Regions from separate parts of the Bacillus sp. LQ01 genome, predicted to be linked through region 2. Evidence: riboswitches for the same ligand, from Rfam matches in the RefSeq annotation. Region 2 holds a riboswitch; each other region holds the start of a gene.

Region 1 (3,216 bases), on a different contig from region 2:
TACCATTAAAATATTTCATCGCTGCGTCGACCAATTCTTGTGAAATGCGAATCCCTTCCTCAATTGCTGCCTCTTTCGTTTCATGTCCATCCATTCTCTCTCTTATTTCTTCAGGAAGAGTAATACCCGGCACCTCAAAATGAAGAAAATCTGCATTCCGCTTACTTACTAACGGCATAATTCCAATAAAAATAGGTTGTTCCAAATGCTTTGTCGCTTCATACACTTCTTCAATTAACTTGATATCGTAAATTGGCTGAGTTAAAAAATACTCCGCTCCAGCATCTATTTTTCGTTCCATTCGCTTAACTGCTGCTTTTAAGTGCCTCACGTGAGGATTAAATGCGCCGCCTACAGAAAACCTTGTCGCCGGTCCAATTGATTTCCCTAAAATTGAACGTCCATCGTTCATTTCTTTAATCATTTTAATAAGCTCAATAGAGGATAAATCATATACAGAAGTGGCACCGGGAAAATCACCAACGCGCGCTGGATCACCAGTTAAAGCTAACACTTCTTCCATCCCTAACGCCGATAAACCTAACAAATGAGATTGTAGTCCAATGACGTTATGATCTCTACACGTTAAATGCGTCAATACTGGGATATCATGCTTCGTTAATAACGCACCCATCGCCATATTAGAGACACGAGGCGATGCTAATGAATTATCTGCTAGAGTAATAGCATCTGCTCCCGCTCTTTTTAACGCTCTTGCTCCTTCAAAAAAACGCTGTGTATCTAACGTTTTCGGTGGATCTAATTCCACTACAACTGTCGTTTGTTTTTTTGCTTTCTCTGCTAGAGTGACGTGAGCCTTCGAACGTTCCTCATGCGTATGAACGACTTTTGGCCTTTGAATCGTTTCTTTTTCTATTACAGGGGTAATATTCGCAACAGCGCGCTTCATACTTTGAATATGTTCTGGAGTCGTACCACAACAGCCACCCAATAACCGAATACCTTGCTCAATAAATTTCGGTGTCATTGCTTCAAAATAAGCTGGACTTCCCTCATATACGTAACGTCCCTCTACATAATTCGGGAGACCTGCATTTGGGTATGCTGATAAATAGCCATTTTGCGGAATCGATATCATTTTGAAAGCTTCCGTCATATGAAGCGGCCCCAGTTGACAATTCAATCCAACAACATTTGCACCGTAATCTATAAACTGCTTTAATATTTCATTGACATCATTTCCATTTTGAGTCGTACCTGCTTCATGTAACGCTAATTGCGCAACAATCGGAATATTCGTTTGCTTACGCAACACTTTAACAGCATGAAGTAATTCAAATTCATCATAAAAAGTTTCTAATAGTAATCCATCAACCTGTTCTTCTAGTAAAGACCCCGCCTGTTCAAGTAACATAAACTCCCTTTCCATATCAGTCGTTGTAACAGCTCCGATATGTTTCATACCACCAATTGTTCCTAAAATTGCATTTTTATCTGTCACAGATGCTTTCGCCAATTTCACTGCCGCTCTATTAATTTTTGTAACTTGATTTTCTAAACCATACATACGTAATTTCGCCTCATTTGCTCCATACGTATTCGTTTGAATTACATCTGCTCCAGCAGCTACATATTGTTTATGAATGGATATAATTAGATCTGGATCAGATACGTTCAATTCTTCAAAGCTACTTTGCAAACCATGTGAATGCAATAACGTTCCAACCGCACCATCACCTATTACAATTCCTTTTGATAATAAATCTAGTAATTTCACGAATCTCCCTCATTTCTATCAATATAAAAACCCCCTCTTCACTTTGAAGAGGGGGACATAATTGTTCCTCCTCTTATTATGCAAAACATTCGTTTTGCAGGTATTAGCACCGTTTCAAACATTTCGTTTGAAGGTTGCCGGGTTTCACAGGGCCTTTCCCTCCACCGCTCTCAATAAGAGTTGTCTTTATTATTTTATTTATGTAGCTAAAAGGAAATGCGTTCCCCTTTTAACAATGTTTGTTAATTTTTTAATAAATTTAGCATGCACAAAATTAAAAGTCAATGACACTTGCGGAAAAATAAAAATTATTTAAAATAAAGTTGCAATTCAATTATCTTTTATTGTAAAGTTAAAAACATAATAAAAATTTCATACGAACATTCTTATCTAGAGAGGTAGAGGGACTGGCCCTGTGACGCCTCAGCAACCATTAACATTTTGTTAATAAGGTGCTAATTCCAGCAAATTGTGAAAGATTTGACAGATGAGAAGAAGACTCTATTCAAACCGAAAGCCTTCTTCTTAGAAGGCTTTTTTTATTTTATATTCACTTAATGTTTCAATTTAAAAAGGAGGAATTTTCACATGTCAACAATCGAAACAAAACTAGCACAAATCGGAAATCGTAGTGAAACTACAACTGGAACGGTTAATCCACCAGTTTATTTCTCAACCGCTTATCGCCACGAAGGAATTGGTAAATCTACTGGCTTTGACTATTCACGAACTGGCAATCCAACTCGCGGTCTTTTAGAACAGGCGATCGCAGACTTAGAATATGGCGAAAAAGGTTATGCCTGTAGTTCAGGGATGGCGGCTGTTCTCCTCGTCCTTTCTCTATTCCGCTCTGGAGACGAACTTATTGTATCTGAAGATTTATACGGGGGAACGTATCGATTATTTTCTGAGCATGAAAAAAAGTGGAATGTTCGATGTAGATACGTAAATACACAGTCTATTAAACAAATTGAGCAAGCTATCACAACTGAAACGAAGGCTATTTTCATAGAAACTCCAACTAATCCATTAATGCAAGTTACTGATATTGCTGCTGTCGCAACTGTAGCGAAAAGGCACGGACTACTTCTTATTGTAGACAACACATTCTACACACCTTATATACAGCAACCATTAACAGAAGGTGCTGACATTGTACTTCATAGCGCAACGAAATATTTAGGGGGACATAACGATGTACTAAGCGGGCTTGTCGTTGCAAAAGGAAAGGAACTTTGCGAGGAAATCGCTCATTATCATAATGCATCAGGTGCAGTTTTAAGCCCATTTGACTCATGGTTATTAATTCGCGGTATGAAAACGTTAGCGCTTCGCATGAGACAACATGAAGAAAATGCGAAAGCAGTTGTTGCGTATTTAAATGATGAAGACGGGGTGACAGATGTATTTTATCCAGGAAGAGGCGGCATGATTTCATTCCGCCTTAAAGATGAAGCTTGGATTAATCCATTCTTACA
Region 2 (3,216 bases):
CGTTTATAATGGAGGAAAATATCGACATGAGATTGATTGCTCATGTAACGGTTCAGTAGTGTTATGAAAAGATAAGAAGGGGTGCACGCGCATCCTTTTTTCTATGCAGATATTATGAAAGAGGTGGTATGATGGAATTAACATTAAATTCGACTGTATGTTTACACACGATTCAATTTCGAAAAGAGCAAAAGAATTATACTGTAAAAGACACAATTACAGGAGAAAAATATGAAATGCCGCCACTTTGGATTGATGCATTGGCAATGATGCGTGACGGTTTTTTATTGGGGGAAATTGAGGAGAAATTAAAAGAAGAGTATCCATCCGAAGAAGTGAATATGTTAGCATTCACGAAGCAACTGTTAGAACTAGAACTTGTTGAAATGGTAGATGGGGAAGAAATAGCTTGTACAAAGAAGAAAGAGAAGGATTATTTAGCTTGGTTACGTCCTCATGTTGAGCAATTCTTTCTTAATTTAAATAAAAAAAATAGAAGCAAAGGTCAATGATGATCTTTGCTTTTTTGTATAGTTTGTTTAAAAAATTACAGCAAATGCTCTTGCAAAAGCACCGTCGCTATCTTTAATTTTTAAAGGTGCTGCTGAGAAGAAGAAACGTTTCGTGTGAATGGCATCTAAGTTTGTTAAGTTTTCGATTAAATAAATATTATTCCCAAGTAGTATGTGATGAATTGGTGATGTTTCTGTCGTTACCTCATCAGGAGAAATAAAATCTAAACCGACAGATTTTACTTTTAATTGTACTAGTTCCTCGGCTAATTCTTCAGAAAGATAAAAAGCTTCTTTCTCATACGCCTCCGTGTTCCATTTAGTAGATAGATTGGAATGGAAAATAACAATATCTCCTTCTTTTATATCAGCATCGTGCAGTACTTCTTTAGGTAGTTTTCGTTCTTGTACATGAGTTACATCAATAAGAACAGCTTCACCTACAAATTGATCCAGCGGTAATTGATCGATGGTCGTTGCGCCTGAAATAAAATGCGCAGGAGCATCACAATGCGTGCCAACATGAACGACAGAATGAAAATCTGTAACTTGATAGCCTGATTCTTCAACACTTGTAACAGCTTCTAGTTGTATTTTAGGTGTTCCAGGAAATTGAGACATATTATTTTCAAATGTTTGTGATAAATCAATTACTTTCATTTTACATACCTCCAATATATGTTTTTCAAATAATAAAAAGCTCATCCTTCAGTATCAAGAAAGATGAGCTTTACATGCTAGTTGAGTTTTATCTTCCAAAATGCAATGCATTTTGCAGGAATTAGCACCTATTCAGTTCGTATAAACTGAGGTTGCTGGGCTTCAAAGGGCCGGTCCCTCTGCCTCTCTTGATAAAGAAGTATTTAATTTTGAAATCGGAATTTTCCGATAGTTAAATTGTAATTCATTTCCTTTTTGCGTGCAATACAAAATAGGTATTCACCCAAATAAAGCTACGCGCATATTGTAGCTTATGTAAATACAATGCTGCGAAGGAGTGAGTGCAGTGACAGGAAATGTATTGAATTATTATGCTGGTGGTAATACAGCTAGGGGATTTCATAATTTATATGAAGAGAATTTAAAAGGGTTAGACAGATTATTTATCTTAAAGGGTGGTCCAGGAACGGGGAAATCTTCTTTAATAAAGGCCATCGGTCGTGAATGGGTTGAAAAAGGATATGATATTGAATTTTTACATTGTTCTTCTGACAATAAATCGGTTGATGGTGTAATTATCCCAAAATTAAAAGTAGGAATTGTTGATGGGACATCACCACATGTAATTGAGCCCAAAATGCCAGGAGTTGTTGAAGAGTATATAAATTTAGGAATTGCTTGGGACTCAGATAAATTAAGGAAGCAGAAGTTAGAAATTGAAAGATTTGTTTCAGAAGCAAGTAAAGCTTTTCAGTCTGCTTACGCACGTTTTAAAGAGGCATTGCTTATACATGATGAGTGGGAGAAGATATATATTGATAATATAGATTTTAATAAAGCAAATGAACTAACCGATCAGCTAATCCAGAAATTATTTGCAGATAAAAGCGGGAGACAATCGCTTGTAAAACATCGTTTTTTAGGAGCTGCTACACCGAAAGGAGCAGTTGATTTTGTTCCTAATTTAACAGAAGGGTTACCACATCGTTATTTTATAAAAGGGCGCCCAGGTTCTGGAAAATCAACGATGCTTAAAAAGTTAGCTAAGGCAGCTGAAGAAAAAGGGTTTGAAGTTGAAGTATATCATTGCGGATTTGACCCGAATAGTCTTGATATGGTTATCGTAAGAGAATTAGGCTTTGCAATTTTTGATAGCACCGCACCACATGAATATTTTCCAAGTCGCGAAGGTGATGAAATTATTGATATGTATGCCCTTATTGTTATGCCAGGGACGGATGAGAAATATGCGAAGGAAATTCGTGATGTTTCCATTCAATATAAAGCAAAAATGAATGAGGCGATGTCTTTCTTAGCGAAAGCAAAATCGGTTCGTGATAAATTAGAACGAATTTATATTGCTGCTATGGATTTTTCAATAGTAGATGCATATAAAGAGGAGATTCAAAAAGAGTTTGAACGAATTGCTGCTACTGTAATTGAAAAGCAACAATAGAAGTTTTATTAGGCTGTCAGTAATTTCTGACAGTTTTTTTAGTATGTAGTAAAATTAATAGTGTATTGTCGAATTTCCAAGGAAATAATCCAAAAATGGAGATGTTATGAAATGAGAGAGAAAATCGAGTTGGAGTTAGAAAGAATTGAAAAAGAGAATGATGTGAAAATTTTATTTGCGGTGGAATCAGGGAGTCGTGCTTGGGGGTTTCCATCGAAAGATAGCGATTATGATGTTAGGTTTGTTTATATACATCCGGTAGAATGGTATTTATCAATTCATGACAAACGTGATGTAATTGAATATCCAATTAGTGATGATTTAGATATAAGTGGTTGGGATATTAAAAAGGCGTTGCAACTATTCGCGAAGTCGAACCCAGCTTTACTTGAGTGGATTCGATCACCAATTTTTTATTCGAAAAACTCTAATTTTCCAGAACTACTTCAACAGATGAGTGAGAAGAATTTTGATCCAAAAGCAACGATATATCATTATTTACATATGGCGTCGAAAAATTATCGTGAATTTTTGCAAGGTGAGAATGTAAAGCTGAAAAAGTACTTTTATGTATTACGTCCTATTTTA
Region 3 (3,216 bases), on a different contig from region 2:
GAATTAAATTTACATCGCCTTTCTTTACGAGTATTTTCCTTTAACGATAGAGCAGTTAAATTATATAAATCACTTGGTTTTCAACATGAAGGAACTTGTAAAGAAGCTATATTCCGCAACGGCACTTGGCATGACATTGAACTCTTCGCTTTATTCCAACGTAATTATAAATAAAAAAAGCTTTGCGCTCACCGCGCAAAGCTTTTTTTCATATATTATAGACCAGCTTGCTCTTTTAAAGCTGCAGCTTTGTCTGTACGTTCCCATGATAGATCTACATCAGTACGTCCGAAGTGGCCGTAAGCTGCTGTTTGTTTGTAAATTGGGCGACGTAAGTCTAACATTTTAATAATACCAGCCGGGCGAAGATCGAAGTTGTTACGAACTAGTTCTACTAGTACGTCTTCAGATACTTTACCAGTGCCGAATGTATCAACTGAAATTGATACTGGTTGTGCTACACCGATTGCGTATGCAAGTTGTACTTCTGCTTTTTCAGCAAGACCAGCTGCTACGATGTTTTTCGCAACATAACGAGCTGCATATGCTGCAGAACGGTCAACTTTCGTTGCATCTTTACCAGAGAATGCACCGCCACCGTGGCGAGCGTATCCACCGTAAGTATCAACGATGATTTTACGTCCTGTTAAACCAGCATCACCTTGTGGTCCACCAATTACGAAGCGGCCAGTTGGATTAATGAAGAATTTCGTTTCTCCATCCATTAATTCTGCTGGTACTACAGCTTTAATTACGTGCTCTTTTAAGTCGCGATCGATTTCTTCCCATGTAACATCTGGGTGATGTTGTGTAGAAATTACGATAGTATCAACACGTACTGGTTTACCATTTTCATCATACTCAACTGTAACTTGCGTTTTTCCATCTGGACGTAAGTATGATAATGTATCATCTTTACGTACTTCAGTTAAACGGCGAGCTAATTTGTGAGCAAGCGAGATTGGAAGTGGCATTAATTCTTGTGTTTCATTACATGCAAAACCAAACATTAAACCTTGGTCTCCTGCACCAATTGCCTCAATCTCAGCGTCAGTCATTTGACCTTCGCGTGCTTCTAGCGCTTGGTCAACACCCATAGCGATGTCAGCAGACTGCTCATCGATAGATGTTAAAACAGCACAAGTTTCTGCATCGAATCCGTATTTTGCGCGTGTGTAACCAATGCCTTGAATTGTTTCACGAACGATTTTCGGAATATCTACGTAAGTAGAAGTCGTAATTTCCCCCGCTACCAATACTAAACCAGTTGTTACAGTTGTTTCACAAGCTACACGTGCATTTGCGTCTTTTGATAAGATCGCATCTAAAATTGAATCAGAAATTTGGTCACAAATTTTATCTGGATGTCCTTCAGTTACAGACTCAGATGTGAACAGATGACGTTTTTTTGTCATGTGGTAAACCTCCCTACAGTAATTGTATATATTGTACGGAACTCATCCTTAATTTGCCACAAACTGCGACATACATTTATTCTCCCACACAAGCATACAGAAAAACCTTTCCTACTTTACATAGAGGAAAGGTTTAATTTGCTACTTGCATACTGCTTTTTGCCCTTCGCTCTTATCGTTCGAGACCTGTAGCCTCGCACAGGTTTTAGCACCTATTCACCTGCATTTATCAATACAAGTGAGGTTGCTGGGCTTCATCGGGCCTGTCCCTCCGCCAGCTCGGGATAAGAGAGTATCCGTCCCAACCTATACTAAAGAAATGATATTCATTTGTCAATTAATATTCACATTTTCCTGAAAGTTTTTCTCAATACGCCTGAAATGAAATATTAATAGGGAAATAATGCATTCACACAAACAAAAAGAAATAAATAGTATACATTATTTATATAATTGTGTTATACTCTTGTTGGGGATTACGAGAAATATTTCATTAAATGAAAAGGATGGTATATAAATATGAGTACTGTGAATGTCCAAATTGGTTTACACGAATTATTGAACGGAAGCAATGCACAGATTCAACTAAGTGTTCCGCAATTAGTGGAAAAAGTATTAATGCGAAATGAAGGGAAATTAACTTCTACTGGTGCCGTTTCTGCTTCAACAGGAAAATATACAGGACGTTCTCCTAAAGATAAATTTATTGTGAAAGAAGCATCGGTTGCTGACAAAATTGCTTGGGGAGCTGTGAACCAACCGATTTCTGAAGAACATTTTAATAAATTATATACTAAAGTTTTAGAATACTTAAAAGAAAAAGAAGAGTTATTCGTCTTCAAAGGATTTGCAGGCGCTGACCGCAATTACCGCCTACCAATTCAAGTTATTAACGAATATGCATGGCACAATTTATTTGTACATCAATTATTCATTCGTCCAACTGAAGAAGAATTAACGACTCATGAATCAGAATTCACAATTGTTTCTGCACCGAATTTCAAAGCTGATCCAGCTGTTGACGGTACAAACTCTGAAGCATTCATTATGGTTTCATTCGAAAAACGCATCGTATTAATTGGTGGTACAGAATACGCTGGAGAAATGAAAAAATCAATCTTCTCTATTATGAACTTCTTATTACCTGAACAAGATATTCTTTCTATGCACTGTTCTGCAAACGTAGGTGAAGAAGGCGATGTAGCATTATTCTTCGGTTTATCTGGAACAGGTAAAACAACATTATCTGCTGATCCAAACCGTAAATTAATTGGTGATGATGAGCACGGTTGGTCTGATAACGGTGTATTCAATATTGAAGGCGGTTGCTACGCGAAATGTGTAAACCTTTCTCACGAGAAAGAACCACAAATTTTCGATGCAATCACATTTGGATCTGTTTTAGAAAACGTTATCATTAATGACCAAACGCGTATCGCAGACTATAACGATACTACTTTAACAGAAAATACTCGTGCTGCATACCCTATGCATGCGATCGACAATATCGTACTGCCAAGTGTTGCTGGACACCCAAATACAATCATTTTCTTAACTGCTGATGCATCTGGCGTATTGCCTCCAATCAGTAAGTTATCAAAAGAACAAGCTATGTATCATTTCTTAAGTGGTTACACTAGTAAACTAGCAGGAACAGAGCGCGGTGTTACATCTCCGCAAGCAACATTCTCAACTTGCTTCGGTTCACCATTCTTACCACTTGATGCATCTCGCTATGCTGAAATGCTTGGTGAAAAAATTGAGAAACACGATGCGAAAGTATTCTTAGTAAACACTGGCT

The links. A riboswitch is a leader RNA that binds a small molecule or an ion and turns the genes downstream of it on or off. The one in region 2 is predicted to bind S-adenosylmethionine.
Region 1: it holds a riboswitch for S-adenosylmethionine, as region 2 does, so the genes downstream of both, AC22L0_RS15450 (bifunctional homocysteine S-methyltransferase/methylenetetrahydrofolate reductase) here and AC22L0_RS23875 (cyclase family protein) in region 2, are expected to answer to the same signal.
Region 3: it holds a riboswitch for S-adenosylmethionine, as region 2 does, so the genes downstream of both, metK (methionine adenosyltransferase) here and AC22L0_RS23875 (cyclase family protein) in region 2, are expected to answer to the same signal.

Annotation. Positions count from the first base shown of each region.
Region 1 covers NZ_JBYEZL010000002.1:593,336-596,551, reverse strand. Annotated here, with positions in the region: gene AC22L0_RS15450 (bifunctional homocysteine S-methyltransferase/methylenetetrahydrofolate reductase) at 1-1,738, opposite strand, end outside; SAM riboswitch class I at 1,809-1,918, opposite strand; SAM riboswitch class I at 2,122-2,232, shown strand; gene metI (cystathionine gamma-synthase/O-acetylhomoserine thiolyase) at 2,327-3,216, shown strand, end outside.
Region 2 covers NZ_JBYEZL010000004.1:75,932-79,147, forward strand. Annotated here, with positions in the region: gene AC22L0_RS23870 (hypothetical protein) at 132-512, shown strand; gene AC22L0_RS23875 (cyclase family protein) at 540-1,172, opposite strand; SAM riboswitch class I at 1,258-1,370, opposite strand; gene AC22L0_RS23880 (PRK06851 family protein) at 1,519-2,628, shown strand; gene AC22L0_RS23885 (nucleotidyltransferase domain-containing protein) at 2,740-3,216, shown strand, end outside.
Region 3 covers NZ_JBYEZL010000002.1:99,067-102,282, reverse strand. Annotated here, with positions in the region: gene AC22L0_RS12855 (GNAT family N-acetyltransferase) at 1-174, shown strand, start outside; gene metK (methionine adenosyltransferase) at 216-1,415, opposite strand; SAM riboswitch class I at 1,585-1,706, opposite strand; gene pckA (phosphoenolpyruvate carboxykinase (ATP)) at 1,935-3,216, shown strand, end outside.